DNA from 3 places in the Shewanella sp. SM73 genome. Region 3 is predicted to be linked to each of the others. Evidence: predicted binding sites of a transcription regulator. Region 3 holds the regulator's gene; each other region holds the start of a gene.
The links. The regulator sigma-54, encoded in region 3, starts transcription at its own class of promoters, with help from an activator protein. The targets are predictions, from matches to a motif close to GTTGGCACGNNNNTNGNNT.
Positions count from the first base shown of each region.

Region 1: flgA (flagellar basal body P-ring formation chaperone FlgA) is a predicted target of sigma-54. The motif match lies at 1,266-1,284, and genes of this name have one in related genera.
Region 2: glnA (glutamate--ammonia ligase) is a predicted target of sigma-54. The motif match lies at 6,918-6,936, and genes of this name have one in related genera.

Region 1 covers NZ_JAKKRY010000011.1:5,576-16,560, forward strand. Annotated here, with positions in the region: gene L5M51_RS15015 (flagella synthesis protein FlgN) at 1-20, opposite strand, end outside; gene flgM (flagellar biosynthesis anti-sigma factor FlgM) at 23-346, opposite strand; gene flgA (flagellar basal body P-ring formation chaperone FlgA) at 422-1,129, opposite strand; gene L5M51_RS15030 (chemotaxis protein CheV) at 1,335-2,255, shown strand; gene L5M51_RS15035 (CheR family methyltransferase) at 2,356-3,195, shown strand; gene flgB (flagellar basal body rod protein FlgB) at 3,339-3,743, shown strand; gene flgC (flagellar basal body rod protein FlgC) at 3,746-4,162, shown strand; gene flgD (flagellar hook assembly protein FlgD) at 4,187-4,957, shown strand; gene flgE (flagellar hook protein FlgE) at 5,040-6,401, shown strand; gene flgF (flagellar basal-body rod protein FlgF) at 6,575-7,318, shown strand; gene flgG (flagellar basal-body rod protein FlgG) at 7,329-8,117, shown strand; gene flgH (flagellar basal body L-ring protein FlgH) at 8,129-8,803, shown strand; gene L5M51_RS15075 (flagellar basal body P-ring protein FlgI) at 8,815-9,906, shown strand; gene flgJ (flagellar assembly peptidoglycan hydrolase FlgJ) at 9,924-10,985, shown strand, end outside.
Region 2 covers NZ_JAKKRY010000023.1:14,439-25,423, reverse strand. Annotated here, with positions in the region: gene L5M51_RS21640 (PrnB family protein) at 1-1,058, shown strand, start outside; gene L5M51_RS21635 (aminotransferase class V-fold PLP-dependent enzyme) at 1,063-2,184, shown strand; gene L5M51_RS21630 (YceK/YidQ family lipoprotein) at 2,350-2,607, opposite strand; gene L5M51_RS21625 (hypothetical protein) at 3,166-4,038, shown strand; gene L5M51_RS21620 (hypothetical protein) at 4,222-5,094, shown strand; gene glnA (glutamate--ammonia ligase) at 5,421-6,830, opposite strand; gene typA (translational GTPase TypA) at 7,841-9,652, shown strand; gene L5M51_RS21605 (hypothetical protein) at 9,921-10,151, shown strand; gene L5M51_RS21600 (GGDEF domain-containing protein) at 10,045-10,985, opposite strand, start outside.
Region 3 covers NZ_JAKKRY010000020.1:7,809-18,793, reverse strand. Annotated here, with positions in the region: gene lptC (LPS export ABC transporter periplasmic protein LptC) at 1-317, shown strand, start outside; gene lptA (lipopolysaccharide transport periplasmic protein LptA) at 304-858, shown strand; gene lptB (LPS export ABC transporter ATP-binding protein) at 855-1,586, shown strand; gene L5M51_RS20500 (RNA polymerase factor sigma-54) at 1,694-3,172, shown strand; gene hpf (ribosome hibernation promoting factor) at 3,201-3,488, shown strand; gene ptsN (PTS IIA-like nitrogen regulatory protein PtsN) at 3,491-3,934, shown strand; gene rapZ (RNase adapter RapZ) at 3,931-4,785, shown strand; gene L5M51_RS20480 (HPr family phosphocarrier protein) at 4,772-5,047, shown strand; gene mgtE (magnesium transporter) at 5,292-6,656, shown strand; gene L5M51_RS20470 (molybdate ABC transporter substrate-binding protein) at 6,736-7,572, opposite strand; gene L5M51_RS20465 (OmpA family protein) at 7,838-8,527, opposite strand; gene L5M51_RS20460 (transposase) at 9,200-9,433, shown strand; gene L5M51_RS20455 (PA4780 family RIO1-like protein kinase) at 10,172-10,985, opposite strand, start outside.

The DNA of each region.
Region 1 (10,985 bases), on a different contig from region 3:
AGTTTAGCTATTTCAGTCATAGTTACTCTTTATTTAAGTCATTAAGTTCGGCTTCAAAACTTGCAATATTGGCAGCCAACTTTTCTGGGTCAATTTTATAGCGACCTTCGGCAATAGCTTGTTTGATTTCTGCTACTTTCTTTTGATCAACTTCAGGAAGGCTAGCCATTTTAGTCTGAGCTCCTTGAAGTTGTTGTGCCTGGGCCGTAATGACCACAGAGTCGCTTCTTTGTGGTGTTGTCGATTTTGTAGCAACTTGAGCAGATTGATCGCTGCTCGTTTTCGTTGCACCTGAACGAACTTGCGCAGTCGTTGCAGTGTTGAGTTTGCTAATATCAATTGCCATTTTAGGCTCCAGCGTCGTGTGTACGGGATTTCTTAACTGGGGTATCGGCAGCTTACAAAAAAGCTTTAGATTATTTTACATTCTTACTTCAACTTCGCCAATGCCTGTGACTATAGCATCTAGTTCTTTGTTTGAACTGCTATTTTTGACTCTGATCCGATCACCTTTATTGCCATCTTGTAGGGCTTCGCCCACTGTTTTGAGCTCGAATGAGCCAGAACGAACGTAGATAGATACCGAATCATTTTTACAAACGAAGCATAAGTTGTTGCTTAATATGGGATTATCTTTTGCTACTCGTCGTTTTACTCGCACGCCAGCCAATTTACTCGGGTCATCGAATTCGGCACCTCTCAAGCTATTTTGTTCAATGTAACGGACTTCTACTTGACTAGGAGAGATGAGTTCGCCTGGTGCTAAGATTTCGGTTGAGACAACAACGGGGAATAAGATATCCACCCGAACCGAGATATAGATTTGCCAAGGGTAAGCTAAGTCTTGTGTATCGCAGCTGACTTTTAAGGTGTTATTACGGCTAATTTCCCTATCGCTAGCCAGTTCAACTTTCATTGGAGACGAACATTGTGACGGCAGCATTCTTGCGTCAACCATCTGTGGCGAAATATTTACTTTGGCATTTTCTGGAACGGATATTTTTTCTGAAATAAGCGCTTTAGCTAATTCTGAGATTGCCGATACGGTGGGGACAATAGGCTCTGCACTCGCTAAAGCGGGCATGAAGAGGGGGAAAAGACTAAAAAAACAGACTAAATTTACTTTCATAATGAAGAGACTAGCTTGTAACGCCAGAATGCACCTATACTTTTATTAAGTTCGAAGCTGACTACTGTAATAATAATTTGCATCACTGTCAGAAGATTGACTCAGTTTCGACTATGTTTATCGATAGATAAGACGTAAGCAATTAATATGCCTATACTCAACTGAGTTATAGGGCCGAACATAAACAGAACAACAAGGCAGAGTTATGTCGAGTATTCTTGATTCAGTCAACAAACGAACCCAGCTCGTTGGACAAAACCGTTTAGAATTGCTGCTTTTTAAATTAAACGGTCGTCAACGGTTTGGGATTAACGTGTTTAAGGTGAAAGAAGTACTGCAGTGTCCACCACTGACCACTTTGCCTAAACTTAATCCTTATGTGAAGGGTGTTGCTCATATTCGTGGAACAACCATTTCAGTGATTGATTTGAGTGCGGCAACAGGGGGAAAACCTTTAGCAAGCACTGAAAACTGTTTCATCATTATTTCTGAATATAACCGCAGTGTTCAAGGCTTCTTGGTCAGTTCTGTTGAGCGGATCATCAACATGAATTGGGAAGCGATTATGCCTCCGCCGCAAGGTGCTGGCCGTTATTCTTATCTGACAGCTGTGACTGAAATTGAAGGTGAATTAGTTGAAATTCTCGATGTGGAAAAAATCTTAGATGAGATTTCACCAGTTAAAACGGCTATCAGTGAAGAAGCCAATGAAAAACTGACCCTCGACAGAACTCAGCATTATCATATTATGGTTATTGATGATTCTGCCGTGGCGCGTAAACAAATTATTCGTTCACTCGAGTCATTGAATTTACAAATTGATACCGCAAAAGATGGTCGCGAAGCATTAGATAAGCTTAAAGAGATCGCCAAAGAGATGGATAATGTGGCCGATGAGATCCCCCTCATAATCTCTGATATTGAGATGCCTGAAATGGATGGCTACACCTTGACCGCTGAAATCCGAGATGATCCTAAGCTTAAGCATATTAAAGTGGTACTGCATACTTCGTTAAGTGGTGTATTCAATCAGGCAATGGTTCAAAAAGTGGGGGCTAATGACTTTATCGCTAAGTTTAATCCTGACGAACTGGCCGCTGCTGTGAATAAGCATTTAAGTTTGTAATTGCTGTAGGTTAGTACCTAGATACGCTTTACGCTATAATCTCGACTTTATAACATGATGGTTTCGCACTGATTTTGGTGCTTGCTATAGGATTTAGGATGTGAATGTGCCAAATAAATCACTCGCTGAGGCTGAATATAATCAATTTCGGTTGTTCTTAGAGCAACACAGCGGCATCGTACTGGGTGAAAATAAGCAATATCTTGTGCGCAGTCGTCTTGCTCCTTTGATGGGCAAATATAACCTGCCATCCTTATCTGATGTGGTTAAGCATTCGATGAAGCCTACTGAGCGTGCGCTCAGAGCTGAAGTGATCGATGCTATGACGACCAATGAAACTCTCTGGTTTCGTGATCGTTATCCATTTGAGTTGTTGAATAATGTCCTACTACCTGAATACAGTCGTCTGGGGCGTCCGCTCAAAATTTGGTCTGCGGCTTGCTCGTCAGGCCAAGAGCCGTACTCATTGGCTATGACTATTCTTGAGTATCAACAGAAGAAGCCTGGTGCCTTGGCTGGTAGTGCTTCGATTCAAGCAACGGATCTATCTCCTTCCATGTTAGAACGCTGCAAAAATGCCGAGTACGATAGTTTGGCATTAGCGCGTGGTTTATCTGAAGAACGTAAGCGTCAGTTTTTTGATGCATTACCTTCAGGCAATATGAAGTTAAAGGATAATGTGAAGCGGTTGGTGAACTTTAGAGCGCATAATTTGCTTGAGAGTTATAGTCTACTTGGCAAGTTCGACATTATCTTTTGCCGCAATGTGCTGATTTATTTTGCACCAGAGGCAAAGGCAAAAATTTTGCGGCAATTCGCTGCCGCTCTCAATCCCAAAGGGATTTTATTTCTCGGTGCATCAGAATCTATCGCTGGTTTAACGGACGAGTTTGATATGGTTCGTTGTAACCCTGGCATTTATTACCAGAAAAAGACTTAACTCAGCCGCTCTAAAGAAAATTACCGACAATTGTCGGTAATTTTTTACCCATCACTTGCTCATCCTTATTGTTATTCTCAAAATTTTCCTGATGTTGGCACATGAATTGCTTTATTTTCGTGAGAACACGAGGAGGCAATTTTATGGCGATCAATTTTGATAATGCACTGGGTGTGCATCAATACACTCTCGGTATTAGAGCGCAGCGGGCAGAAGTCATTTCAAGCAATATCGCTAACGCAGATACGCCACATTACAAAGCCCGCGATGTTGATTTTTCTGCGGCAATGCAGGCCGCTCGAGGCCAACAGCAGCAGCGAAATAGTCTTGAAATGCAAGAGCCAGATAAGCATTTTGGGCTTGCGGAGTTGACTGGGCAATTTGTTAAGTTCCGTGTGCCAAATCAACCCGATACCGGTGATGGTAATACTGTTGATATCCAACAGGAACAATCGGCATTCATGCAAAATGCACTTGAATATCAAATGTCGCTAGGTTTTTTAGATAGTAAGTTTAGTGGCATGAAGAAAGCGTTGAGAGGGGATTAATCATGAGTTTATTTAGCATATTTGATGTTGCTGGCTCGGGAATGTCTGCTCAATCGGTCAGGCTAAACACCACCGCGAGCAACATAGCCAACGCGGATTCCGTCTCGAGTAGTGTAGATAAGACCTATCGTTCTCGTCATCCCATTTTTGAAGCCGAAATGGCTAAAGCCCAAAGTCAGCAACAAGCTTCTCAAGGCGTTGCGGTAAAAGGCATTGTAGAAAGTGATAAACCACTACTGAAAGAATATTCGCCCGATCATCCAATGGCGGATGCGGACGGCTTTATTTATAAACCGAATGTTAATGTCATGGAAGAAATGGCAGATATGATTTCTGCTTCGCGCTCATATCAAATGAATGTTCAAGTCGCTGAAGCAGCTAAGTCTATGTTGCAACAAACACTTGGGATGGGTAAATAACATGTGTTACTTAGGAGGTAAGCTGTGAGCCTCATTAATCAAATTAACCAAGCGTCGGCGCAGACGGCTCAAAATAAGAGTCAGCCAAATGCCGTTACGACGAATTCATCAACCAGCTCAACGGGTAATCCGTTTCTTGATGGCATACGTTTGCCAAAAGATTCAATAGTACCGGAAGCCAAAAGCCAGCAGTTAACTCAAGATGACTTTTTCTCGTTATTAAGCCAACAGTTATCGATGCAAGATCCCTTTAAGCCCGTCGACAACGACCAAATGATTGCGCAGATGGCATCATTCTCGACGGTTGATGGTATTACTAAGTTGAATAAGGAAATCGTTAATTTAAACGGTGTTATGACATCAAGCCAAGCATTACAGGCATCAGGACTTGTTGGTCGCAAGGTGTTGATCCCAACTGATACAGGTAACATTTCAGCTGAAAGCCCAACAATAAAAGGTGTGATTAGCACGCCAGCTAAAATTCCTGAAGTTACTGTACGTGTTGAGGATGAGAAAGGCCAAGTTGTGACCACCTTTAAAGTTGATGGCAGTAAGGGGGGAAATGTCGATGTTAACTGGGATGGCCTCGATAAAGATGGAAACCCTGTAACCGCAGGTAACTATACGATCAAGGCGAGTGGTTTAGTGGATGGGAAATCCCAAGAATTGCCAGTCTCGACCTATGCTCATGTGACCAGCGTTTCTCTCGGTACGGCCAGTACTGGCGCGATTCTTAACTTGAGAGGCGGTATGGGCATCAAGTTAACCGATGTGTTAGCTGTGTCTGAAACCTAAGTTTGCCTAAAAGAATTTTTGCAGCATCCGAATTGGGCGTAAGTCGCTCATAAATGAATTGAGTCAAGTGTAGAGGTGAATTATGTCGTTTAACATTGCATTGAGTGGCATTTCTGCCGCGCAGAAAGATTTAAACACTACGGCGAATAACATTGCTAATGCGAACACCATTGGCTTTAAAGAGTCCCGTGCTGAATTTGCGGATGTTTACGCTAATTCTATTTTTTCAAATGCTAAAACTGCTGTCGGTGGTGGTGTTGCGACGAGCCAAGTGGCACAGCAATTCCATCAAGGTAGCTTACAGTTGACGAATAACTCCCTTGATATGGCGATTAAAGGGGGTGGCTTTTTCGTTACTGCCTCTGAACTGGGTACATTAGACCACTCGTTTACCCGTGCTGGAGCATTTAAGGTCGATAAAAATAATTACATGGTTGATTCTGCTGGTAATTATTTGCAAACTTTCCCAGTGGATAAAGATGGGAACTCGACATCAGTGAGTTTAACGACGGCTAAGCCGGTACAAATACCAGACACTGCAGGTAGCCCTGTAAAGACTGAGAATGTTACTTTACAAATGAACTTAAATGCTAAGGAAAGTGCACTCGACCCCGCGGCATTCGATCCTCTAGATGCAAAAACCTACAATAACGTTACATCAATGACAATTTATGACTCACTCGGTGAGCCACATATTATGACCACTTATTTTGTTAAGCCCAAAGATGGTTCGTACAATGGTGAGAACAATTGGGTAGCTTACTATGCTGTTGATGGAAAACAAGTCGATCTAGCCGGTCCTGCTGGTACTTATCAAACAGATACCACTGGCGATGGTACACCTGATGCAACGGGCACGGCTCAAACTGCTGGTGGTTGGAAAGGCTCTGTCCTCAAGTTCAATTCTGTTGGTGTCTACACTGGTAGTGATCCTGCTATAGTCAAGACTGAGGCTTTGGGCGTCAGTGGTGCGGGTGTTTTAGGGCCAGGTGCCGATGGTACTCAAGAGTTGACTGTGAAGTTTAATGCCCCAACGCAATATGCGGCTCCTTTTGGTGCAACTGAGTTGACGCAAGATGGTACGACTGTAGGCCGCTTAACTAACGTTGAAATCGGCGAAGATGGTTTAGTGACCGCGAGTTATTCTAATGGTTCAACCGTGCCTTTAGCACGGGTTGCTTTAGTTCGTTTTGCTAACGAACAAGGTTTAACGCAAGTGGGTAATACGTCGTGGAAAGCCAGTTTAGCTTCAGGTCCTGCGTTAGCGGGTGAGGCAAATAGTGGAACTTTTGGTAGCATCAGTTCATCTGCGTTAGAGCAATCGAACATTGATTTGACGACTGAACTGGTTGATTTAATTTCGGCGCAGCGTAACTTCCAAGCGAACTCCCGTACGCTTGAAGTGAACAACACGCTGCAACAAACCGTATTACAAATCCGCTAATCATTACTTTATTTAACTAAGTGTTGCCGCCAGTGGCAACACTTAGCCTTTATCCTGCCGTCAAATCACTTCATTTTCATATTTTTCAATTCTATCAGTAAATTAAACGTTATTTTTTGTTGGCATGATGCTTGCTTGGATATTGTCATGTAGAAAATTTGACGGAGCAGTCTGTGGACAAATTCCTTTATGTCGCCATGAGTGGCGCTAAGCAAAATATGAATGAGCTGGCACTCCGTGCGAACAACTTAGCCAATGCTAATACCGATGGTTTTAAATCAGATATGGCGCAGGCCAGATCGATGCAAGCCTTCGGTGAAGGGTTGCCTTCAAGGGTGTTTGCGATGACAGAATCTCCGTCAGCTAATTTTCGCTCTGGTCCGATAAAAACCACTGGACGGGATCTCGATGTTGCCATTAAAGGCGATGGCTGGTTTGCCGTTCAGGCGAAAGATGGCAGTGAAGCTTATACCCGTTCAGGTAGTCTCAGTTTCGATGCGACGGGCATGTTGTATAACGACAGAGGCAATCCAGTAATGGGGGACGCTGGCCCGATAGTGCTGCCATTACCTATTGATAAAGTGTCAATTTCACAGGATGGCATAGTGTCTGTTCGCCCTCAAGGGGCGACTGCTGAAGTGATAGAAGAAGTGGCGAGATTGAAGTTAGTCAATCCCGGCAATGCGCAGATGATGCGTGGTGAAGATGGATTATTTCGACAAATGTCAGGTGAAGCAGCACCAGCTGACCCTTTTGTCGCAGTTGAAAGTGGCGCGGTAGAGGGTAGTAACGTTAACCCTGTTGATGAAATGGTGTCTTTGATTGATCTTCAGCGCCAGTTTGAATTGCAAGTCAAGATGATGAAAACCGCGGAAGAGAATGATCGCGCTTCATCTTCATTAATGCGTATTAGTTAGGAGATAGATTATGCATCCGGCGTTATGGATTAGTAAAACTGGCTTAGACGCACAGCAAACTGATATTTCAGTGATTTCAAACAACGTAGCGAACGCTAGCACTGTGGGCTACAAAAAAAGCCGCGCAGTATTTGAAGATTTACTCTATCAAACAGTTAACCAAGCGGGTGGTGTTAGTGCATCTAACACTAAGCTACCCAACGGATTAAACATAGGTGCGGGTACGAAAGTCGTCGCCACTCAAAAAATGTTTACTCAGGGTAACATGCTGACGACGGATAACTCACTGGATCTCATGATTGAAGGTCCTGGATTTTTTGAAATCCAGCTCCCTGATGGAACCACTGCTTATACTCGAAATGGTCAGTTTACCTTAGACGATACGGGTCAGATTGTGACGCCAGGTTCTGGCTATTTGCTACAACCCGCGATCACTATTCCTGATAATGCGACCAGTATTACCGTTTCAGCAGAGGGTGAAGTTTCAGTAAAAACGCCGGGTACCGCTGAGAACCAAGTCGTGGGTCAGTTGACTATGACGGATTTTATTAATCCATCGGGTCTAGATCCTATGGGACAAAACTTATATACGGAAACTGGTGCGAGCGGCACGCCAATTCAAGGTACCGCTTCGTTAGATGGCATGGGTGCTATTCGTCAAGGCGCCTTAGAAACCTCTAACGTGAACGTGACCGAGGAACTGGTGAACCTTATCGAAAGTCAGCGCATTTACGAGATGAACTCCAAAGTGATTTCAGCGGTAGATCAGATGCTGTCTTATGTGACTCAGAATTTATAGAGGCAAACATCATGGCTAGATATCTTGTGTTGGCCGTCGCGTTATTGCTTGCAGCCTGTAGCTCGACGCAAAAGAAACCCCTTGCGGATGATCCCTTTTACGCGCCGGTATACCCAGAGGCGCCGCCGACAAAAATTGCCGCAACTGGCTCTATTTATCAAGACAGCCAAGCATCTAGCTTGTATTCGGATATACGCGCCCATAAAGTCGGTGACATTATCACTATCGTATTGAAGGAATCGACTCAGGCGAAGAAGAGTGCAGGCAATCAGATCAAAAAAGGCTCAGACATGAGCTTAGATCCCATCTTTGCTGGTGGTAGTAATGTGTCCATTGGCGGAGTGCCAATTGATTTGCGTTACAAAGATAGCATGAACACTAAGCGTGAATCGGATGCGGATCAGAGCAATAGTCTAGATGGCAGTATCTCGGCAAACGTGATGCAAGTGCTGAACAACGGCAGCTTAGTGATCCGTGGTGAAAAATGGATTTCAATCAATAATGGTGATGAGTTTATTCGTGTCACTGGTCTCGTTCGCTCGCAGGACATTAAACCCGATAACACTGTCGATTCAACGCGAATGGCTAATGCCCGTATCCAATACAGTGGCACCGGCACTTTCGCAGATGCTCAAAAAGTGGGCTGGTTAAGCCAGTTCTTTATGAGCGACTGGTGGCCCTTCTAAGGAGTCGTATCATGAAATATAAACTGGTGTTAGCCGTTGCCATGCTAGTGTTTTCTCTACCTAGTCAGGCTGAACGAATTAAAGATATTGCCAATGTGCAAGGTGTGCGTAGTAACCAGTTGATTGGTTATGGCTTAGTGGTCGGTTTACCGGGAACGGGGGAAAAAACCAGTTATACCGAGCAGACCTTTATGACTATGCTCAAAAACTTTGGGATTAATCTTCCTGACAACGTCAAACCGAAAATTAAAAACGTTGCAGTGGTAGCCGTACACGCGGATATGCCTGCCTTTATCAAACCTGGTCAAGATCTTGACGTGACGGTATCTAGCTTAGGCGAAGCCAAAAGCTTACGCGGTGGCACCTTATTACAGACCTTTTTGAAAGGGGTAGACGGTAATGTGTATGCCATAGCCCAAGGTAGTTTAGTGGTGAGTGGTTTTAGTGCCGATGGTTTAGATGGTTCAAAGGTGATTCAAAATACGCCAACTGTAGGTCGTATACCGAATGGCGCGATTGTTGAGCGTAGTGTAGCAACCCCATTTTCAACTGGCGATTATTTGACGTTTAACCTACGTCGTTCGGATTTCTCTACTGCGCAGAGAATGGCCGATGCGATCAATGATCTATTAGGTCCTGATATGGCGCGTCCTTTAGATGCGACGTCTGTTCAGGTAACTGCTCCACGTGATGTATCACAACGGGTCTCCTTTTTAGCAACGCTTGAAAACCTTGATGTTGTTCCCGCAGAGGAATCTGCCAAAGTGATCGTTAATTCACGTACTGGAACCATAGTGGTTGGGCAAAACGTACGCTTACTCCCTGCGGCGATTACCCATGGCGGCATGACTGTCACGATTGCGGAGGCGACACAGGTTTCGCAGCCTAACGCGTTGGCAAATGGTCAAACAACCGTCACGAGTAATAGTACGATTACAGCAACAGAAAGTGACCGCCGTATGTTTATGTTTAATCCAGGCACTACGCTGGATGAGCTGGTTAGAGCGGTTAACTTAGTCGGTGCAGCCCCTTCAGATGTGTTAGCAATACTTGAAGCGTTAAAAGTGGCAGGAGCTTTGCATGGTGAACTTATCATCATCTAATTTCTGTCGGGAAAATCATGGAAAAGCTTTCAAGTTCATCACATTTTCTTGACCTGGGCGGGCTAGATTCACTCCGCGCCCAGGCTCAGAAAGATGAGAAGGGCGCCTTGAAAAAGGTCGCCCAACAATTTGAAGGTATTTTCGTGCAAATGCTGATGAAAAGTATGCGCGATGCCAATGCGGTTTTTCAGTCTGATAGTCCACTCAATAGCCAATACACTCAGTTTTACGAGCAGATGCGCGATCAGCAGTTATCGGTCGATTTATCTGACAAAGGTGTATTGGGCCTTGCCGATATGATGGTGCAGCAACTCTCTCCCGAAACAAGTCATTTCACGCCTGCATCGGTATTGCGTGACGATGGTGGCATGAAAATGCTCCACGACGATAAAGCGCTTAATGTGCCTATGCAGAGTTCAGCCGCTCCTGTGGTTGAACCCACAGTTGTAAATCATGGTGTGCCGGCTGCTATCGCTCGGCCTGTATTTGAACCGGATAGAGCTGAAGATGCCAATTCATCAATGGACATTGATACGCCTAATCGTTCACTGGCTATCGATACGCCTAAGCCGAGCTGGAGTGAACAATCACTTTCAGTGGTAGAACCTGTGATTAGCGGCCAAGTTTTGCCGACGGCAGCATTTAGGGAAACCCAAAAGATTGTCAGGTTTGGTAGTCGAGAAGAATTTTTAGCGACCTTATATCCACATGCTGAAAAAGCCGCAAAAACATTAGGTACCCAACCAGAAGTATTATTGGCGCAATCGGCACTGGAAACTGGCTGGGGACAAAAAATCGTCCGCGGCAATAACGGTGCGCCGAGTCATAACCTATTCAACATTAAAGCTGATCGTCGTTGGTTAGGCGATAAGGCTAACGTCAGTACCTTAGAATTTGAGCACGGTGTTGCTGTCCAGCAAAAAGCTGACTTCCGAGTTTATAGTGACTTTGAGCATAGCTTCAACGATTTTGTGTCCTTCATTGCCGAAGGTGAACGTTATCAAGATGCGAAGAAAGTGGCCGCTTCCCCAACTCAATTCATCCGAGCTTTGCAGGATGCGGGTTATGCCACTGATCCT
Region 2 (10,985 bases), on a different contig from region 3:
ATATCGGCGCAGAAGCTAAGTTGGCGCTGGAGAGCGAAGGGCGAGAGTTGATTAAAACCTTGCTCGATGAGGGGAATACTGATGAAGGTTTCGACAGTGCCTTCGATTTACTCGGCAATGTGGGCTTGTATATGGCGGCCTGTCGGCGCCATGAAATTACTGAGCCCTCGCGGGAAACGACATCGCCATTAGCTGAGGCTTCTGCGCTCGCCATGCATATTGGCGCTTCAATAGGCGTCACGCCGCGTTTTGCCACCGCACATTTAACTACTCACAATCGTGCCCACAATGGCATTTATAAGCGCTTTACCGATCTGTCCGCTGAAAAGCTGTTTGTGGATTACAACACTAAGGGCATTTTGGCCTATAAACGCGCCGCCGATGCGCTATTGAAGATCCAGCCTTTGGGCATTTCCCATCCCATCAGTCACGATTTACTGCGAGTCGCTAAACAGGCCTTGCAAGATGTGATTGAGTCGAATACCCAATTATTTAATCGACTAGATACGGACCGTTTCTTTTACTGTGTTCGCCCTTACTACAAACCTTATCGGGTGGGCTCGGTCATTTATCGCGGCGCTAACGCCGGGGATTTTGCGGGGATTAATGTAATCGATTTAACGCTAGGTCTTTGTTTTGCAAACGAAGCCTCCTATTCGCAAATGCTGGTGGACAAGTTTTTATACATGATGCCGGAGGATCAACAGATATTGCGCGAGTGCATGCGTCGGCCGAATTTGATGGATGACTTCCTGCAGGCAAAAGACTGCTCAACCCAAGATTGGTATCAAGAAAACTTGCGACTCTTTATCGAAGTCTGCGAATTACATGGCGAGACTGCGATTCAGCACCATAATGAGTTAGTGACTAAATATATTGCTGAGCCTTCGACAAGTATGGAGCAGCAGCATTTAGCTAAAGTTACCGCGAGTGGTCCGCCACTGCATGTGCTACTCGGCTCATTGGAGCGACTCAGAGACAGACGCGCCGCCGCTCAACGCAGCGATATTCGGACTCGTTATTGTGATATTAAAAAACTAAAAGAGAGTTTGAGATAACACTATGTTTGAAGATTTTAAAAAGGACTTTTACCTAGCAGGTCCAGGATATCTATTAAACCATTCCGTTGGCCGGCCATTAAAATCGACCGAGCAGGTCTTTAAAGAAGCCTTTTTTGCGCCTTGGCAGGAGTCGGGGCGTGAACCTTGGGGCCAGTGGCTGGGTGTGATTGATGATTTTACCTTTGCTTTATCTAAACTATTTAACGGCCACCAGAAGGATTTTTGCCCTCAGGTCAATCTTTCCAGTGCGCTGACTAAAATTGTCATGTCCCTCGACAGATTGAACCGCGAACACGCCGTTGTGTTAATGAGTGAGATTGATTTTCCCAGCATGGGTTTTGCCCTTAAAAAAGCGCTGCCTGCCAGTTGCGAAGTACGCTTTATTCCTAAAGGGCTCGATATCACCGACCCTAATGTGTGGGATACGCATATCAGCCGCGATGTGGATCTGGTGTTTGTCAGCCATGCTTACTCGAATACGGGGCAGCAGGCGCCATTAGCCAATATTTTCACCATAGCCCGTGAGCGAGGTTGTTTGAGCTTAGTGGATGTAGCGCAATCGGCGGGGATTATTCCGCTGGATCTCGCGCGCCTACAACCCGATTTTTTAATCGGTTCGAGTGTGAAATGGCTCTGCGGCGGCCCTGGTGCTGCTTATCTTTGGGTTAATCCCGCCATATTGGAGAGTTGTCAGCCTAAGGATGTGGGTTGGTTTAGCCACGAGAATCCGTTCGAATTTGATATCCATGATTTTCGTTACCAGCATTCCGCGCTGCGCTTTTGGGGAGGGACACCATCAATCGCGCCTTATGCCATTGCCACCCATAGCATTCATTATCTTGCTGGTTTAGGTACTCCGTTGCTGCGTAAATACAATCAGCAATTGATTGATGCTGTGGCGCAAGAGCTCGACCATGAGTTTGTGTCGCCGCGGGATACTGAAAAGCGCAGCGGCACGCTTATTCTGCAGTTTGGTAAACAGCAGCATCAAATGATGACGGCATTAGCGAACGCGAATATTAGTGTCGACGCCCGCAGTATGGGGATCCGGATTTCTCCGCATATTTATAACAATATGGCCGATATCAAGCTGTTACTAGATGTGATTAAAGCCAATCGCTAACTTAAATGATTTAAAATGGCTTACTAGGCTAGGTTGTACTACGTAATTACAACTAACAAGGCACAACACTCTGGGAGGCAAACCGCGACATGGTCGTTCCCGTATGCCGGCGTTAACTCACCGTCACACAGGCAACTTGAGGTTATTTATTGGGTGCGATCATGCTTAAATCTTGTAGTCATAGCGGCAGACCATAGGTCGCGGGGTGTGGAGCTTGGGATCGCTGGGCGTGATCGCTAAATCTGCAGGTAGCATAACAGTATCGATGATCAACGCACTGCTCATATCAACGAGTGTCAGCGGGATGGTAAAGAGCAGCAAGGGCGGGGCCGCCAACGCGGAGATAATCATACACTCCTCGCCATTATCAACAGCCGTTTGCACACTTGAGAAAGAATGACCCCAAGTTGAATCTTCTCCCATCCTCGACGTTATTGTTGCACATCCCGTGAGAGAACAGCACACGACCAACCAAGTCAACCAACGCATAACCACTCCATTGTTTATATGTGAAAAACTGTATTGCTTCGGTATGATCTACTTACTTGATCAACTGAGAGCGTTAGTGATGTGGAACCAGATCTGGTTTCATTTGACGCCAACCTGTTTTGTTTCAACAGCTTGGCATTCTAACTATATGATTATATCTGTCAATTATTCATCAACAGAAATGAGATACAACCAAGCTCAATAACCTAGTTGTTAACGGCGACTCTTGTTTTGGATAAGCATTAATCATGGAGGTTTGTATGCCGTGTCCTCGCAGAACTCAGATGAGTTTTGAACATACTCTTTAAAATCAGTCTCCACTTCCCTCACTGGCCATCTAGCTACTTTTATTACTTTCCTTAAAACTGTTTCAGTAAATATTCGCTTGAGGGTAGGCCGAGAGCATATTATGTTGCTGATTTAAAATGGATGACTGGATTTACTGCTTGGCGATGGCCACGCTACAAGTAGAGTCTACCGAGAGGTAACAGGATGAACAATAAAGCAGCGCCGCAGCAGTCGGCGTCGACAGAGCAAGAGACACAACCGTTGGACGACAGTCGGTATGAAGACCTGCCGCGCAGTGAGTTCCTGCAATTACCCAAAGAGGAGCAAGACCGGCTCTATCAGTTGCGTCAGCAGCGGGTGCGGGAGGCGCCCACGCTTTATGAGTGGGATATTCGGGTGGCGACTGTCTATGGTCTATTTTGGTTAACCTTCCTGATCCCGTGTGGCTGTTTAGCACTTATAGGGAGCTATTTGCTATCTGGCGATACTAGCTTGGGTGTGGGGTTAATCATCATGGCCCTAATAATGTGCCTATCTGCTCGTTACCTCTGGTTTGCAGACAAGCAGTACCACTATCGGCTCACCACCGAGGGGCTGGTCACCACCTATCATGATGCGATTCCAGATGCAGCCTACGCGGTAGTGCGGGGGCTGGCTTGGTTTGGGGTAGTGGTTTGCATCGTTGGCGTGGCATTGTTAGGCCCGGTAGCCTTGGTCGGCGCGGGTGGTTTTGCCGTGATGGCATTTTTCTTCACCGGTTTTAAAAATATAGAGACTACTTACGAGAGTCCTATAAAGAATGGGCATCGTCATTTGATTAAGGTAACGCGGAATCGTCCATTTATTGCCTGCCAATCGGATGTACGAACAATGGGCTTACGCGCAAGCATTCGTCTTCATTGCCCATTGGATAAGATGCACACTATCTTGTCATTGCTGATGACGCAGTTACCTGATTCTGAAATCCGTGTATTTAAAAATGAGCGCGTGTTAGATGGCGTACCATTTGCGTCATTTGAGTCAGGCAAACCAGCCCAACTATCAGATTTTGCCCCTGACAATACCCAGCCCAGTTAACGTTTTTTCTCGCGCCTGTTATTGGCGCGAGACTCGGTGTCCATCAGTGACAGCTTTGCCACCAAGATGCTAACAGACTTTTTAGCGGCAAGGTCGTCAAGGGTGAGAAAACATTAAGTACGAGCTGTGTGGGTAGGTTAACGATGACCGTGCAGTCCGTGGGTACAGCAAAGGAATAGCTATATGAATAAGAGAGCAGCGCCGCAGCAGTTGGCGTCGACAGAGCAAGAGACACAACCGTTGGACGACAGTCGGTATGAAGACCTGCCGCGCAGTGAGTACCTGCAATTACCCCAAGAGGAGCAAGACCGGCTCAATAAGCTGCGTCAGCAGCGGGTGCGTGAGGCGCCCACCCTCTATGAGTGGGATATTAAGGTAGCGACTGTGTATGGCATTGGGTGGATCATGGTCCTTATTCCGTGCGGGATTACGGCTCTAGTTGGGTCGGTGACATACTGGTATGGATTTGAGCAATGGTATTATTTTCTCATCATAGCGATGATTTTTGGGCCATTTATGCGCTACCTCTGGTTGGCTGACAAACAGTACCACTATCGGCTCACCACCGAGGGGCTGGTCACCACCTATCATGATGCTATTCCGGATGCAGCCTATGCGGTAGTGCGGGGGCTGGCTTGGTTTGGTGTGGTGGTTTGTATTGTCGGGGTGGCCTTTTTAGGCCCAGCAGCGCTGGTTGGTGTAGGTGGAATGGCTCTGGGGGCATTTTTCTTTACTGGTTTTAAAAATGTAGAGACTACTTACGAGAGTCCTATAAAAAATGGGTATCGTCATTTGATTAAGGTAACGCGGAATCGTCCATTTATTGCCTGCCAATCGGATGTACGAACAATGGGCTTACGTGCAAGTATCCGTCTTCATTGCCCATTGGATAAGATGCACATTATCTTGTCATTGCTGATGACGCAGTTACCTGATTCTGAAATCCGTGTATTTAAAAATGAGCGCGTGTTAGATGGTGTACCATTTGCGTCATTTGAGTCAGGCGAACCTGCCCAACTGGTAGATTTTGCCCCTGACAATAACCAGCCTAGTTGAATAAAGCGTGGACACTTAACAATAATGGCGCGGTAGTTAACTTCCGACTATATAGGTGGTTTTTCTGCTGCATCCATGTTTAGTTTAGATCGGTTTTTAACTATCTATCTCTATTGTTGCTGTTGCCGCGGTGTCTGGCGTGCCTTCTCTGAATGATAAAAGAGTGATTGGCGATGATGCCTATTTAGAGAACAATGCGATGATTGAATCAGAATAAAAGTTGTATATACCTTCAAAATACAAAAAGCCCCGATAGCGTTGCTATCGAGGCTTTTATATTTTCTATATCAATTACATAAAGCGAGCCGGTTGTATAGCGCTAGCCATTACAGGCTGTAGTACATTTCAAACTCAAGTGGGTGAGTTGTACGTGCTACGCGCTCAGCTTCTGCTGTTTTCAGTACGATATAAGATTGGATGAAATCTTCACTGAACACGCCGCCTTTAGTCAGGAACTCATGGTCAGCTTGCAGATTTTCAAGGGCGTTTTCTAATGACGTCGCCACTTGTGGGATTTCAGCCGCTTCTTCTGGAGGCAGATCGTACAGATCTTTGTCCATCGCTTCACCTGGGTGGATCTTGTTTTGGATACCGTCAAGACCCGCCATTAGCAGCGCTGCGAAACCTAAGTATGGGTTTGCATGTGGATCAGGGAAACGTGCTTCGATACGACGGCCTTTAGGGCTTGGTACCACTGGAATACGGATTGATGCAGAGCGGTTACGGGCAGAGTAGGCCAACATAACAGGTGCTTCAAAGTGTGGCACTAAACGCTTGTAAGAGTTAGTGCTTGGGTTAGTGAAAGCGTTCAGCGCGCGAGCGTGCTTGATGATACCACCTATGTAGTACAGAGCCGTTTCACTTAAACCTGCGTATTTGTCGCCAGCGAACAAGTTAACACCGTCTTTCGCCAGAGATTGGTGAACGTGCATGCCGCTACCGTTGTCACCAACGATGGGTTTAGGCATGAAAGTCGCAGTCTTACCGTAAGCGTGTGCCATGTTGTGCACTACGTACTTCAGAATTTGGATTTCATCCGCTTTCTTAGTCAAGGTGTTGAAGCGAGTTGCGATTTCGTTTTGACCTGCAGTCGCCACTTCGTGGTGATGCGCTTCAACCACTTGGCCCATTTCTTCGAGCACTAAACACATAGCGCTACGTAGGTCTTGTGATGAGTCAACCGGTGCAACTGGGAAGTAACCGCCTTTAACAAATGGACGGTGACCTGTGTTGCCGCCTTCGTAGCTAGTGCCTGAGTTCCAAGCCGCTTCTTTAGCGTCGATCTTAACGAAACAACCTGACATGTCAGTACCGAAACGGACATCGTCAAATAGGAAGAATTCTGGTTCTGGTCCAATCAATACAGTATCAGCGATACCAGTAGAGATCAGGTAAGCTTCTGCTTTTTTAGCAATTGAGCGTGGGTCACGGTCGTAACCTGTCATGGTACCGGGTTCAAGAATGTCACAACGGATCAGCGCTGTAGTTTCTTCGGTGAAAGGATCCAGTACGAATGTTGTTGGATCTGGCATCAGTACCATGTCTGATTCGTTAATGCCTTTCCAACCTGCGATAGAAGAACCGTCAAACATTTTGCCGTCTTCGAAGAAATCAGCATCTACCTGATGAGAAGGAATAGATACGTGCTGCTCTTTACCTTTAGTGTCGGTAAAACGTAAATCAACGAACTTAACTTCTAATTCTTCAAGTTGCTTTAAAACTGATTCAACTGACATTCTCAAGCCTCCGGTAGGGTAAAGGGATGCCCCTTCTATAATCTTTTAACTCAAGTTATTTATCTTGAGCCAAACTTACGAGCTATAAAGCGATATCCATGCCAATAATTTAACTTACTGATTAACATGATTTAAAATCTTTGTTGCACTTAATTGGATTCGTGTGCGCACCATAATGGTGCTTTTGTCTGTGGCATTTTGGTGCATTACTCCATTTTGGTGCGCACTGAATTGATTCATGCAAACCTTAAGCTGGGATGCACAGCGATAACATGCACCGCTTATATGGCACTGAGATGGCAATGACGCTTTGGCTTTCACAGTATAAGTAAGTACTGCCTCACTGAAGCTCGCACATACTTGCAGCACAGAACGGGAATATTTACCACCGCATAACCGCCGCATAATTGTCATAAAACCACGCTAGTCTGTCCAACTATGCCACGCATTATCAATCCAATAGTGGTTTATTATCATATTATTAGGAAAGAGTTCGTTCTCATGTGCGAAATGTCTTTGCTGTTCACAGACCAAGTGAAATCAGTGATGCGTAAAAAGGTATCCCGTGACAATGAAGTGAGTCTTAATGCCATCGGGTGTAAACGCCAACATGAACGTTAGATTAAGTGTGCCGCAGAATTTATTGCAGTGTGTTCACGTGGTAATTTCTCTGTATCTAAGTCGATTTTGCTGATGCTTAAATCGACATTAGCAGTGCGAACATTGAATACGAAAAATAGCAAATTCAGCTGCTTAACTCGGATTTTTCCTACTAATATGGCAATTAAACAGAGCGTTAACTCTGGCTACAGAGGATTTCACTCAGTGGATGATTGACGGAAATTACCCAAGGATTGGCGGATTGTTTTATAAGTGTTCAAAAATAATCCTGTGCGCCAAGGCCGCTCTGGAGTAGAATGGCACGCTTTTTATTGTGGTAGATCGAGCTCGATCACCATAACGAATTACTGAAATATCCCTATTTTTGTTTGATGGTAAGAGGTTTATCCGTGCTAGAGAATTTACGTAACATCGCCATTATTGCACACGTTGACCATGGCAAAACGACCCTGGTAGACAAGTTGCTGTCACAGTCAGGCACCCTTGCAACCCGAGGAGAAGCCACTGAGCGGGTGATGGACTCCAACGATCTTGAAAAGGAACGTGGGATCACGATTCTGGCAAAGAATACTGCCATCAAGTGGAACGACTACCGTATTAACATCGTTGATACCCCAGGCCACGCCGATTTCGGTGGTGAGGTTGAGCGTGTTCTGTCTATGGTTGACTCAGTATTATTGCTGGTTGATGCCGTTGATGGTCCAATGCCACAAACTCGCTTCGTAACCAAGAAAGCGTTTGCTCAAGGCTTAAAGCCAATCGTTGTTATCAACAAAATTGACCGTCCAGGTGCACGCCCAGATTGGGTTATTGACCAAGTATTCGACCTGTTCGATAACTTAGGTGCAACTGACGAGCAACTAGATTTCCCAATCGTCTACGCTTCTGCGTTAAACGGTTTTGCAACTTTAGATCCGGATGTAGCGAGCGATGATATGACGCCGCTGTTCCAAACTATCGTTGAAAAAGTATCTTTCCCAGATGCTGACGCCGAAGGCGCGTTCCAGATGCAAATTTCGCAAATCGACTACAACTCATACGTGGGTGTTATCGGTATCGGCCGCATCAAGCGTGGTAGCGTTAAAACTAACCAACAAGTGACTATTATTGGCGCAGATGGCAAAACTCGTAACGGTAAAATGGGCCAAGTATTAGGTTACATGGGTCTAGACCGTACTGAAGTTGAAATTGCTAACGCTGGCGACATCGTTGCTATCACTGGTTTAGGCGAGCTGAAAATTTCTGACACTATCTGTGCCGTTGGTGCAGTAGAAGCTATGCCACCTTTGACTGTTGATGAACCTACTCTGACCATGACTTTCCAAGTTAATACTTCACCTTTTGCAGGTAAAGAAGGTAAGTATGTGACTTCACGTAACATTCTGGAGCGTCTGCAAACAGAATTAGTCCACAACGTGGCACTGCGTGTTGAAGAAACAGAAAGTCCAGATCGCTTCCGTGTATCTGGCCGTGGTGAATTGCATTTATCAATCTTGATTGAAAACATGCGTCGTGAAGGTTACGAGTTAGCCGTATCACGTCCAGAAGTTATTCTGAAAACTATCGACGGTGAACTGTGTGAACCATTTGAAACCTTGACTGTTGACGTTGAAGAAGAAGATCAAGGCACAGTAATCGAGAAGTTAGGTACCCGTAAAGCTGAAATGAAAGACATGCAGCTTGATGGTAAAGGTCGTGTCCGTATCGACTTCATCATCCCAAGCCGTGGTTTAATCGGTTTCCAAACTGAGTTTATGACTGCGACTTCTGGTACTGGTCTAATTTATCACTCATTCGACCATTACGGTCCACATAAAGGTGGCGATATCGGTCAACGCGCTAACGGCGTATTGATCTCTAACGCAACGGGTAAGGCTCTGACCTTCGCACTGTTCGGTCTGCAAGATCGCGGTCGTCTCTTTATCGGCCACGCCGCTGAAGTATACGAAGGCCAAGTGGTTGGTATTCACGCTCGCTCAAACGATCTGACTGTTAACTGTTTGAAAGGTAAGCAGCTGACCAACATGCGTGCTTCTGGTACTGACGAAGCCCAAGTGCTGACTACGCCAATCACAATGACACTTGAGCAAGCGCTTGAGTTCATCGATGATGATGAATTAGTTGAAGTAACGCCTAAGAACATTCGTGTTCGTAAGAGACACTTGACTGAAAACGATCGTAAGCGCTTTAACCGCGGTTAATGCCAGCCTGTTAACTCAGGTGACACGCCCTTAAGGTGAGTCAATCGGTTTAAAAAGCCCTGCATAGGAAACTGTGCAGGGCTTTTTGTTGGGATAAATTGAGTAATGGGTATTATACCAATCACATTAAATAGCTAATCAGTTCAGAGCCTCACAGGCATCTCAATCCAAGGCGCATTGACGCAGAAATGGTTATTCCCTTTTAAGTCAATGCAACACGGGAGTGGGATGCCTGTGTGGCTCCCGAAGGGCGGCTGATGTTCACTACATGGTAACGCGCTTTATAGTGCGTTTAAGGCTTTCGACAGAGCACCACTATGCCTTCAAGCCTTCGCCTTGTCTAAAGCGCGTTGAACTCGCGCTGAATGAACAGATATTTAATACGATTGGTATTAGTCGTCCTCATCCATCACCCGTATGCAATTGCGGCCAGCGGATTTTGCGCGGTAGAGGGCGGCGTCCGCTTGGCGAACGAGTTCTAGAGCATTTTGTTTGTTAGAGGGTTGCAGATAGGCGACGCCTGCGCTCACTGTTACAATCCCAAGGTCGGTATTTGCATGCGGAATGGCAATGGCTTGGATCAACTGATGTATATGCTGCGCTGTCTCAAGTACGGTTTGATTATCGACATTCGGTAATAGAATGACAAATTCTTCGCCGCCGTAGCGAGCGACTAATTCGCCCGCTCTGCGACCGGACTGGGACAGTGTACTCGCTAATTGTTTAAGGCAATCGTCTCCGGCGAGGTGGCCATAGTGATCGTTAAATTGTTTAAAGTGGTCAATATCGAGCATGATGAGGGCCAGTGATGAATTGCTCCTTTGTCCACGACTCCACTCCGTTTGTAACATCATGTCAAATAGGCGGCGATTGCCGATATTGGTTAAACCGTCGGTATTGCTGAGTATTTCAAGTTGCCTATTGGCTTCTGCCAGCTCACTAGTTCGAGCTGTGATCATGGATTCAAGTTCGACGTTACGTTCCTCTAATCGCGCGATCGGGTAAATTTCCCCTTTGTGGGCTAAGCCGTAGGGGATGGATATGCCACTGTGGACAATCATCCAGTCGTTGTTTTCTCGGTGAAATATCAACACTAGCCGTGCTGTTTCGCGGGAAAGCATAGGATTAGGGATAGGTAAGTGGATATGGAAAAAGGCAGTCACAACCACGAGGTTGTCGGCAAGGTCTTGTAAAGAAAGATCTAACATTTCGATGTGGATTCGCTCAGGCACTTGTGCAAAGTCCTGACGAGTGATTCGCACCCATTCTTCCCTGCTGGTGACAAGCTGGTCACTGCTCCCTGCATAGCCGCTAAAGTTATCACTAAAGCGAC
Region 3 (10,985 bases):
TTTATCTTGTTTATCCAGACCAAGGTAAAGCACAATGGCAGCTCAGGGCAGATCAGGGCAAGCTAAACAAGGAAACTGGCAAGGTTGTATTAGAAAATAATGTTATTATCGATGCCATTAGCCCAGAAGAACCGATTCAGACCTTGTCCACCAGTTATCTGGAACTCGATCTCAACACTATGATAATGACCTCTGACCGTACCATTTACGTCACAGGGAAAGATTTTAATATTCAAGGCCAAGGCCTTTATGCCGACCTCAACGCGCAAGAAGTGCAATTGACCAGTCAGGTAGTAGGAACATATGAAGCAAAATAACGTATTACTTGCCAGCCTAATGCTAATTATGAGCATGAGTGCTTTCGCGAAAGTCGGCGACTTAAAGCAAGAAGTCAAAATTAAAGCTGTGAGCCAAACTGCGGATATCAAAAACAACCAGATCATCTTCTTTGGTCCGGTGGAAGTTACCCAAGGCTCAATAAAAATCCAAGCAAATGAACTGCGTGCATTTTCCGCTGAAGGTGAAAATAGCAAAACTTTGGTCGCCACAGGCAACCCTGCTACGTATAGCCAGATATTAGACGATGGCCGTCCTGCATCGGCTAGCGCGAAAGAAATTCGTTACGATATGGCAAGCCGCACCTTAACGCTGAAAGGTATGGCGTCATTAGATCAAGCGGGTAGCCAAGTTACAGGCAATTTAATCCGCTATAACATGATTCAACAGAAATTGATGGCCGAGAGTACTGGCAGTGGTGACGATCGCGTGATCACTATTATTCAGCCTGAAAACTATCAAGATGATGCTAAATCAGACGCTCCGGCGGATAAACCTGTAAAAAAGCAGGACTCTAAATGACCCAAATCACCTTAAGAGCACAAAATCTGGCGAAAAGTTACAAGAGTCGCCAAGTGGTTAAAGACGTCAGTCTGACGGTAAAAACCGGTCAAGTCGTTGGCCTACTCGGTCCAAACGGTGCAGGTAAAACCACGACCTTTTACATGGTTGTCGGGCTAGTGAAGAGCGATAAGGGACATATCTTTATCGACGATGATGATTTAACCGCAGATCCTATGCATCTGCGTGCCCGCAAAGGCATAGGTTACTTACCGCAGGAAGCCAGTATCTTTCGTAAGCTAACTGTTCATGACAACATCATGGCCGTACTGCAAACTCGTAAAGAACTTAAAAACGAAGAACGAGAAGAAGAACTAGAACATCTGCTCGAAGAGTTTCATATCACCCACATCCGTGACAGCCAAGGCATGTCATTGTCGGGTGGCGAACGTCGTCGCGTCGAAATTGCGCGGGCTTTAGCCGCTAATCCTAAGTTCATTTTGCTCGATGAACCGTTTGCCGGCGTCGATCCTATTTCGGTTATCGACATCAAGAAGATTATCGAACAACTCAAAAGTCGCGGCCTTGGCGTACTGATCACAGACCATAATGTCCGCGAGACATTAGATGTATGTGAACATGCTTATATTGTGAGTCACGGAAACCTGATTGCCGAAGGAACTCCAGCAGAGATCTTAGACAATCAGCAAGTTAGGGCTGTGTACTTAGGTGAACAATTCAGGCTATAGTTAATCGAGCGAAGCCAATGGAGGCAATTTATACCGCCATTGGGCTTCACTCAAGATAATAATAAGCGACCTCATCCAACAATAATAACGTAGGGATCAGCGGTAACATGAAAGCGTCACTCCAGCTCAAACTGGGTCAACAGTTAACCATGACGCCACAACTACAACAGGCTATACGTCTGTTGCAACTGTCGTCATTAGAACTGCAGCAAGAGATCCAGCAAGCATTAGATTCTAATCCCCTTCTCGAGCTGGAAGAGGATCAATTCGACGCCACTAAAAACCCTGTAAACCAAACGCTATCCGATACGGATTTCAGTGAATCTAGCACTCTGCCACCAGAAAAAGACAGCTCCACCATAGACACGGCAGAGTCGCTAACCAAAGAATCCATGCCCGATGAGCTCCCCATGGACACCACATGGGATGAAGTGTTTACCGCCTCCCCAAACTCAGGCCCCGGCGGTAGTCGTGAAGACGATATGCCCTTCCAAGGCGAGACCAGTGAAGGGTTGTACGAACACTTAGAATGGCAAAAAAACCTCACGCCGTTTTCTGAAACCGATTTAGCCATTGCCACCGCCATTATTGATGCCATCGACGATCAGGGCTATCTCACCCAAAGCACTGAAGAAATTCTCGAAGCCATGGGCAATCCTGAAGTTGAGCTTGACGAAGTCGAAGCCGTACTCAAGCGTATTCAGCATTTTGATCCCATAGGCGTTGCCGCCCGCGATTTAAGTGAATGCCTGCTGATCCAACTGTCGCATTTCGCCGCTGATACTCCCAACCTAGAAAACGCCCGTATGCTGATCAAAGATCATTTAGATCTGATCGCCGCCCGAGACTTTAGGTTATTGATGCGTAAGACTAAATTAAAAGAAGATGAATTAAGGGATGGTATAGCACTTATCCAAACCCTCAATCCTCGCCCAGGTTTGTTGATCACGCCCAATAATGACGAATACGTTATCCCAGATGTGTCTGTGTCGAAGAAAAATGGCCGCTGGGTTGTTGAGCTTAATCCTGACTGCATGCCCAAAATCAATGTAAATCAACATTATGCTTCTATGGCACGCAGTACCAAAAACCAAGCCGATAGCCAATTTATTCGCGGCCATCTGCAAGAGGCTAAATGGTTTATTAAGAGCCTAGAAAGCCGTAACGATACTTTGCTTAAAGTTGCTAATTGCATAGTGCAATATCAGCAAGGTTTCTTTGAGTACGGTGAAGAAGCCATGAAGCCTATGGTGCTTAACGATATTGCCGAAGCGGTAGAAATGCATGAGTCCACCATCTCACGGGTCACAACTCAAAAATACATGCATACCCCTAAGGGACTTTTTGAACTAAAATACTTCTTCTCTAGCCACGTCGGTACTGACGATGGTGGTGAGTGCTCATCCACAGCAATCAGAGCCTTTATAAAGAAACTGGTGGCAGCGGAAAACCAGAAAAAACCATTAAGCGATAGTAAGATGGCACAACTTCTGGCAGAACAAGGGATCAACGTAGCCCGCAGAACCATTGCGAAGTACCGAGAGGCTATGCTTATTCCACCTTCTAATCAGCGTAAAAGTTTATAACCTACAGTGGATATCGGAGGACGTTTCTATGCAAATAAACCTAAGTGGACACCATGTCGAAATTACCGAATCGTTACGTGCATATGTAGAAGAAAAGTTTTCAAAACTTGAACGCCATTTCGAACAGATCAATAATGTGCACGTTGTGCTCAATGTTGAGAAAATGCAACAGATTGCCGAAGCGAGAATAAACCTCATAGGTGGTGAAGTTTTTGCTACTTCAGAGCATGCTGACATGTATGCCGCTATAGACGCCCTGATTGACAAGCTTGACCGTCAGGTTATTAAACACAAAGAGAAGTTAACAAAACACTAATAATGGAACTTTGTACCATACTGCGGCCGGAGTGCACTACCTGCGCCACTCCGGGCAGCAAGAAAAAGGTACTGGAACTCATCAGCGACTTAGTCGCTGCCCAGTACCCGACCCTCTCATCTCAAGAGATATTCGAAAGCCTAGTGGCGCGCGAAAAGATGGGGAGCACAGGTATAGGTAACGGCATCGCCATTCCACATGGTCGACTAGCCGATATAGATCAGCCCATTGCCATACTAATTAAGTGTGAAGAGCCGATAGCATTTGATGCTATCGATAAGCAACCTGTTGATATTTTATTTGCACTACTGGTGCCTGCAGACCAATGTCAGCAGCACTTAAGTACCTTGTCTTGCATGGCCGAAAAGCTGAGCGACAAGCAAATATTAAAGCAATTACGCAAGACGCATGATGAAACGGAACTCTATCAGGTAATCACTGGATGAAACTGGTCATAGTGTCGGGCCGCTCAGGCTCAGGCAAATCTGTCGCCCTTAGGGTACTCGAAGATCTCGGCTATTATTGTGTCGATAACCTTCCCTTGCCATTGATTGGCAGTTTGCTTGAGCAACTCAAAGGCAGTAACGATCTCGTCGCCATCAGTGTCGACGTGCGTAACATGCCTGAGCAGGATAAGGTCTTAGTAAAACAACTCGCTAGCCTACCTCCAGATACTGAGTTAACGAGCTTCTTCCTTAACTCCAGCGATAAAATTCTGCTCAAGCGTTACAGCGAAACCCGCCGTTTGCATCCTTTGTCGAAGAGCCGAGTGTCTTTGCAAGAAGCGATAAAGCTGGAGGGGAAACTGCTCGAGCCTATGTCAAAACTGGTCGATCACTACATAGATACGTCGAATCTGAATATCTATGATTTAAGCGACCAAGTCAGACAAATTCTCCTTGGTAGTGTCGATAAAGAACTCGTGATCAACTTCGAGTCCTTTGGCTTTAAGCACGGAATGCCCACCGAAGCAGACTTTATGTTCGATGTACGCTTTCTGCCCAATCCCCACTGGGAGTTGGCGCTGCGGCCATTGACTGGCTTGGATGAACCCGTAGCTGAGTTCTTAAATCGCCAACCACTGGTCAATAAGTTCATCTGGCAAATCGAAAATTTACTGGAGACTTGGCTGCCGCACCTCGAGCGTAACAATCGCAGTTATTTAACTGTGGCCATTGGCTGCACAGGTGGACAGCACAGATCGGTTTACGTCGCAGAGCAATTGGCCAAACGCTTTAGTAACGGTAAACATAAAGTGTATGCCCGTCATCGAGAGCTCAATAATGCCAAAGCTTGAACGTCAGATAACTATCTGTAATAAGCTCGGTTTACATGCCCGTGCCGCCACTAAGTTGGTGGTACTGGCTTCCGAGTTTGATGCGACCATCACCTTAATCCAAGGCGATAAACAAGCATCGGCCGCCAGTGTACTTGGCTTACTGATGCTTGAAACTGGTATGGGTAAAACCATTAAGCTTATCGCCGAAGGCCCAGATGCAGAGCCGGCTCTCGATGCCATTTGTGCCTTAATCGACGCTAAGTTTGACGAAGCCTGTTAGTTTCACTTCACACTAAGCACTTCATCGTTAGTTTCACTTCATGTCTAGTTTAAAAAACTTGCCATTCAGACATGGCAAAACATTTGTCGCTCGACGATACAAGCTACTGGCGATTACACTAGCGGTCATTGCGCTGGCCTTACCTTAGCCGCCTTAATCTGTGTCATCGACTGACGCTTAGTCACCGCTAAATCCTAGCCCAACACCAAGATCTCAAACCAATTTGCCGCACAATGGAGGACAAATGCCCGTAGATAATGTAGAAAACGATCACACCGGACATAGTCTTGACCAGTTAAACCAAGCGCTTAGCAGCGGCATGTTCGTACACGTGCGCAATATGCTGCAAAAAATGGCCGCCTCAGATATCGCGCTGATCTTAGAATCATCACCGCCAAGTGCCAGACAAGTACTGTGGCAGCTCATCGATCAGGAACAAATAGGCGACATACTCGATGAGTTGAGTGAAGAACTCAAAGACCCACTGATCCGCAGCATGAGCCCTGAGCGAGTCGCGAAAGCGACAGCAAGCATGGACACCGACGATCTCGCCTATATTCTGCGAAGTCTTCCCGACGCCGTTTACAAACAAGTGTTGCAGTCGATGACGGAGCAAAATCGCCTGAGGGTAGAACAAGCCCTATCTTATCCAGATGAGACCGCCGGCAGCTTGATGAACACAGATACTGTCACCCTAAGACCCGATGTGAATATCGATGTGGTGCTGCGCTATCTTCGGCAAAGGGGCAACCTACCCGACACCACAGATACCTTATATGTGGTCGACAAACAGGACAAAGTCCTTGGCGGTGTGAGGCTGGCAGATCTGCTGACTTGCGCGCCAAGCACCACAATTCGCAATATCATGGATCCCAATATTCAAAGTATTCCGGTGAGCATGTCCGACAGCGAAGTCGCGCAGAAATTCGAACGCAATGATTGGGTATCGGCACCTGTCGTCGACTGTGATGGTAAGCTGCTCGGGCGTATCACAATCGATGACGTAGTCGATGTTATCCGCGAAGATGCTGAACATTCCATGATGGGTATGGCGGGGATGGACGGAGATGAAGATACCTTTGGTCCTGTGCTAAAAAGTACCCTACGTCGCTCGCTCTGGCTCACCATTAACTTATTCGCCGCCCTGCTCGCCTCGTCGGTCAGCAATATGTTTGAAGGCACTATTGAGCAATTTGCCACTATCGCCATCCTAATGACGATTGTCCCTAGCATGGGCGGTGTTGCCGGTAATCAGACCTTAGCGCTCGTGATCCGTGGTATTGCTTTAGGCCATATCGGCCAAAGCAACGCCCGCTGGCTTATCGGTAAAGAGCTATCGATTGGTTTTCTCAATGGCTTGATGTGGTCGATTTTAGTCTTTGTCGCCGTGTGGCTATGGAAGGATGATATGGCACTGGCGGGCTTAATTGGTAGCGCCATGCTGATCAATATGACAGTAGCTGGGCTTGCAGGTGCGAGTATTCCATTGATTTTAAAACGACTTAAAATCGATCCTGCCCTCGCTGGCGGTATGGTGCTCACCACAGTCACTGACGTGGTTGGCCTGTTCGCCTTCCTCGGGTTAGCGACGCTCTACTTGATGAACTAACGCTTTAACAGTTTGAGCTAATAACAAAAACGGCACCTCAAAGGTGCCGTTTTTTATCCCGCAGGAAAACTAAAGAAGGCTATTTTGCCGGAGGTTGGAAACCATAACTGCTCAAAATCGCTTGGCCTTTGGTCGATAGAATAAACTCAGCTAACGGCTTAGCGGCAGTATTAGCGCCTTGTAAAACCAGTAAACCATAGTCGGCACCCACGGCGAGTTCCTGCGGTAAGTCGATGATTTGTAAACTCGGCACTTCTTTTTTAGCCAGCACAGCATTAGTGCAATAGGTTAAAAAGATATCCGCTTGCTTGTTTTCCATCACCCAGCCATAGGGGTTGCGATCTTTAGGCGGTTTAACGCTCTCAGGGCCGCCCGTCAGTTGTAATGCCTTGGTCTCTAACGCGGCTTTCGCATTGGGTTTTACCGCTTCGGCCTTAGCAAAAACGGCCCAGGCATAATCACCCGCGGGGTCGGCTTTCGGGGTTGAGGTACCGACTTTAATCTTAGGATCTAACAAGGTATCGAGTAACGTCGCACTCGTCACCTGAACTGTGTCTTGAGCAATGGCGCAGAGTTGATTACGGGCAAACATTTGCACTGCTTCGCCCTGACCTGAATCCACTAATGCCTGTGGATGTTTCATATTCGCCGAGGCAAAGATATCGACTTTCTCGCCCTCTTGAATACGTTTTAACAATAAACCTGAGGGCGCATATTGCGCTACAACACTCATTTGCGACTGTGCTTGATAAGCAGCAATAATATCACTCATCGCAGCCTTTAAACTGCCTGCGGCGCGCAGTTCTATCGGCGCGACTCCTGTGGTCAGTTCGGCTTTCATCGGCACTCCTTGTACAGCAGTCACCATGATGACAGGACTTAAACTCAAGGCTACTAACACATTTTTGCTTATCATAGTCATATTCTCCTTTAGGCACTAAAAGTCATTCTTGTGACTTATTCCCATACAGAACGTGAAATCGATAAAGGGATCAAGCTGAAGTCATCCCAAGGTAATTAGCAGTGATATGTTTGTGGTGCAGGTCACTCAAGGTGCGCTTCATAAAGGACAAATTGTCTAATTGAAGCACGGCAAGCTAATCACTCAATTAGCCCACCACTGAAAACAAAAAAGTCGCCCTAGGCGACTTTTTCAGCGAGAACTTTGCGCTTAGACCAGACTATTTACCTGTTGGTATTAGTACGATCTCAACGCGGCGGTTTTGTGCTCGGCCATTTGCATTGGCATTTGATGCAATAGGACTCGCTTCACCCATACCTTTTGATTTTACACGGGCAGAGGCAACGCCTTTACTCATCAAGTAATTACCCACTTCGCTAGCCCGGACCTGTGACAGACGTAAATTGTAAGAGTCTGAACCACTGCTGTCGGTATAACCTAATATGTTGAGCTGCGTTTTGCTGTATTCCTTGGCCACAACCGCCACTGAATTCAGCACGCGTTTAGCACCGTCGCTTAACTCGGTTTGATCTACGCCAAAGGTCACTTCATTAGGCATATTCAAAATGATGTTATCGCCGTTACGGGTCACACTCACGCCCGTTGAGGCTAATTGTTGGCGTAATTTAGTCTCTTGCACATCCATGTAATAACCAATACCACCACCGACTGCAGCGCCCGATGCAGCACCAATTAAGGCACCTTTACCGCGGTCGCTCTTGCTCGAAGATACCACCCCAATTGCGGCACCCGCGACGGCACCAATCAATGCGCCACTGGTAGCTTTAGCGGTTTGTTCTTCGTTTGAATAGGGATTGATTGTTGTACAACCCGATGCAACTAGCGCGGTCGTCAATACCACTATGGCTAACAGGGATGGTTTAGATTGCACTGCCTGAAAACACTTCATCATTTATAACCTCTTTATATGATTGATGACTGTGAATACCGCTCAAAAGGGCAAGAAATATCACGTCCATTAGGTAATTCGAATGACCTAGGGATTGCCACAAAGCAGGCAGTATATAAGCAATTGCGCTGGAGACAATCCTTTATCCATCTTCAATTATGCTAATCCAGATTTTAGTCAGCAAAGATACAGATTTCGGGCTTCAATCATGGCTTGTACCGCCCAATTTCATATCAAGTCTATGGCACCGAAATAGTGCACCTTGCACCTTTATTGGCAGCACTAAAAAATCACGTCGTTTTAATCGAAGTCGCAATGCAATGATTTTAAAGGTTAAAATAAAAACTAGAATATTGGCACGAATTTTACATACTACTAAGTGAGTAGACAGTCAGACGCGGTAAACATCGCCGAAAACTAGAGTCAACTTCAACAGGATTAATCCAAATTAAATGGACCTATCGAGACAGAAAATGGGCTCGAGTATTTAGGGTCATAAAGGAGGAAGTATGAAAACGGTCATGAACTTTATCGCACTATGTCGCCACGAATGGATTTGTCTGCGCCATCTAGGTCTGAGCCAGTGGGATTTAGAACAGCTTCACTATTATCAATAAAAGGCAACGCAAACGGTCATATTTTGGTTCTAAGGCAGTAAAAGAGGGAACGCTCATGGGAATCGCAGAAAATAGTCTCAAGCTACATGTTATCACCGAGGTTAAAGTACAAGGTCGCTTACTGTCGGATGTTGCACGTCAATACGGTTTATCTGCCAAGGCAGTCTACCAATGGGTGCGAGAAAGCGATCTGCAACCCCAGCAAAGAGAATGCGCATTAATGAGTGAGATTGCCCAGCTACAGAAAAGAATTAAACAGCTCAATCATGAGCTACGCACGATAGGTTAAGTGCTACATGGCAATTGAGTGCCTGTACAACAAGCTAAACGTGCCCGAATAGACAAGGCCGGACGAGATTGCATATCGCCCTGCTGATAACGCTAACGATGTAAAAGATGTGCTAACAACAATAATAACAGCGCCCTTTTTAGTCCGGCCTTGTCGTCCAAATTGATGAACCCAGCGAAGATTGGGAAATAGTATTAACAGCAACAAACGGATAAGGACAATGCAAAAGTTTCGGCAAGACTAGGGAGGGAGTTATCTCCCCCAAGATCAAATATGTGAATTGTGCTCCCCCAAGTCATGAACATATTTCTCTCTCTGGCCTTGTCATTTTATTCACAGGATCAATGATGATCCAGCACTGCAATGAGTGTGGTGCGCCAAGGAAGGCCGTGATTGGTATTACATAGATTGACTGAAGAGTTACCAAGGTTTCGGCAAGGATTGAGGGAGTTGTCTTCCCCAAAGATTAAATATGTGAATTGTGCTCCCCCAAGTCATGAACATATTTATCTCTCAGCTCTTGTCCTTTTATCACACTGTTCGATGATTGCTAGCTTGTTTGTAGCAACAAGGATGGCCCCAGCTTCCATCGGGGATTAAGCCAAGGATTGGCTAACGCCAAAAATTAAATAACAATAATAAAATCAATAACAAAAAATAATAATTCACTTAATTTTTAGCATAAAAAAGACGCTACTTTGAGCGTCTTTTTTATGGGTGAAAAACAACGACTGACGATTAATAGTCTTCTTCGTTTGCCTCTTGGATCCGCTGCTTACGCTCTTGTGCCTCTTCAAAGGCTGCTTGGATTTCTTCCAAGACCGCACTAACATCGGCTTCGACCAGCACTTCGGTAAACTCACCCGTTAATGGTGTTTCAGGCTTCAATTCACCGGCTTCAAACAGGGCCCAAATTTCTTTGGCGTATTGTGTTTTTAGCAGCTCAGGAGCATACAAACCATAGTATTGAGTCATGTTATTCACATCACGCGCTAACATCCATTTGGCATGGTTATTCGCCGCGGCATCGACCGCCTGAGGCAAATCGATAATCACTGGCCCTTCACTGTCAACTAACACGTTAAACTCAGACAAGTCACCGTGCACTAACCCAGCACAGAGCATACGTTTGACATAGGTCATCACCAACGCATGATCCTTCAAGGCTTTTTCTGCCGACATACTAACATCGTTTAATCTCGGCGCGACATTGCCCTCGGCATCCGTCACTAACTCCATCAGCAACACGCCATCGAAACAACCATAAGGCGTTGGCACACGCACACCCGCATTCGCTAAACGGTAAAGTGCTTCAACTTCAGCATTTTGCCAAGCTTCTTCCTGCTGATCGCGGCCAAATTTAGACCCTTTTTCCATCGCGCGCGCGCGACGACTGTTACGGACTTTTCGGCCTTCTTGATATAACACAGCTTGCTTAAAACTGCGCTTGTCCGCTTCTTTATAGACTTTGGCACAGCGGATATCATCACCACTGCGTACAACATACACAGTCGCTTCTTTACCGCTCATTAACTGGCTAATGACCTCATCG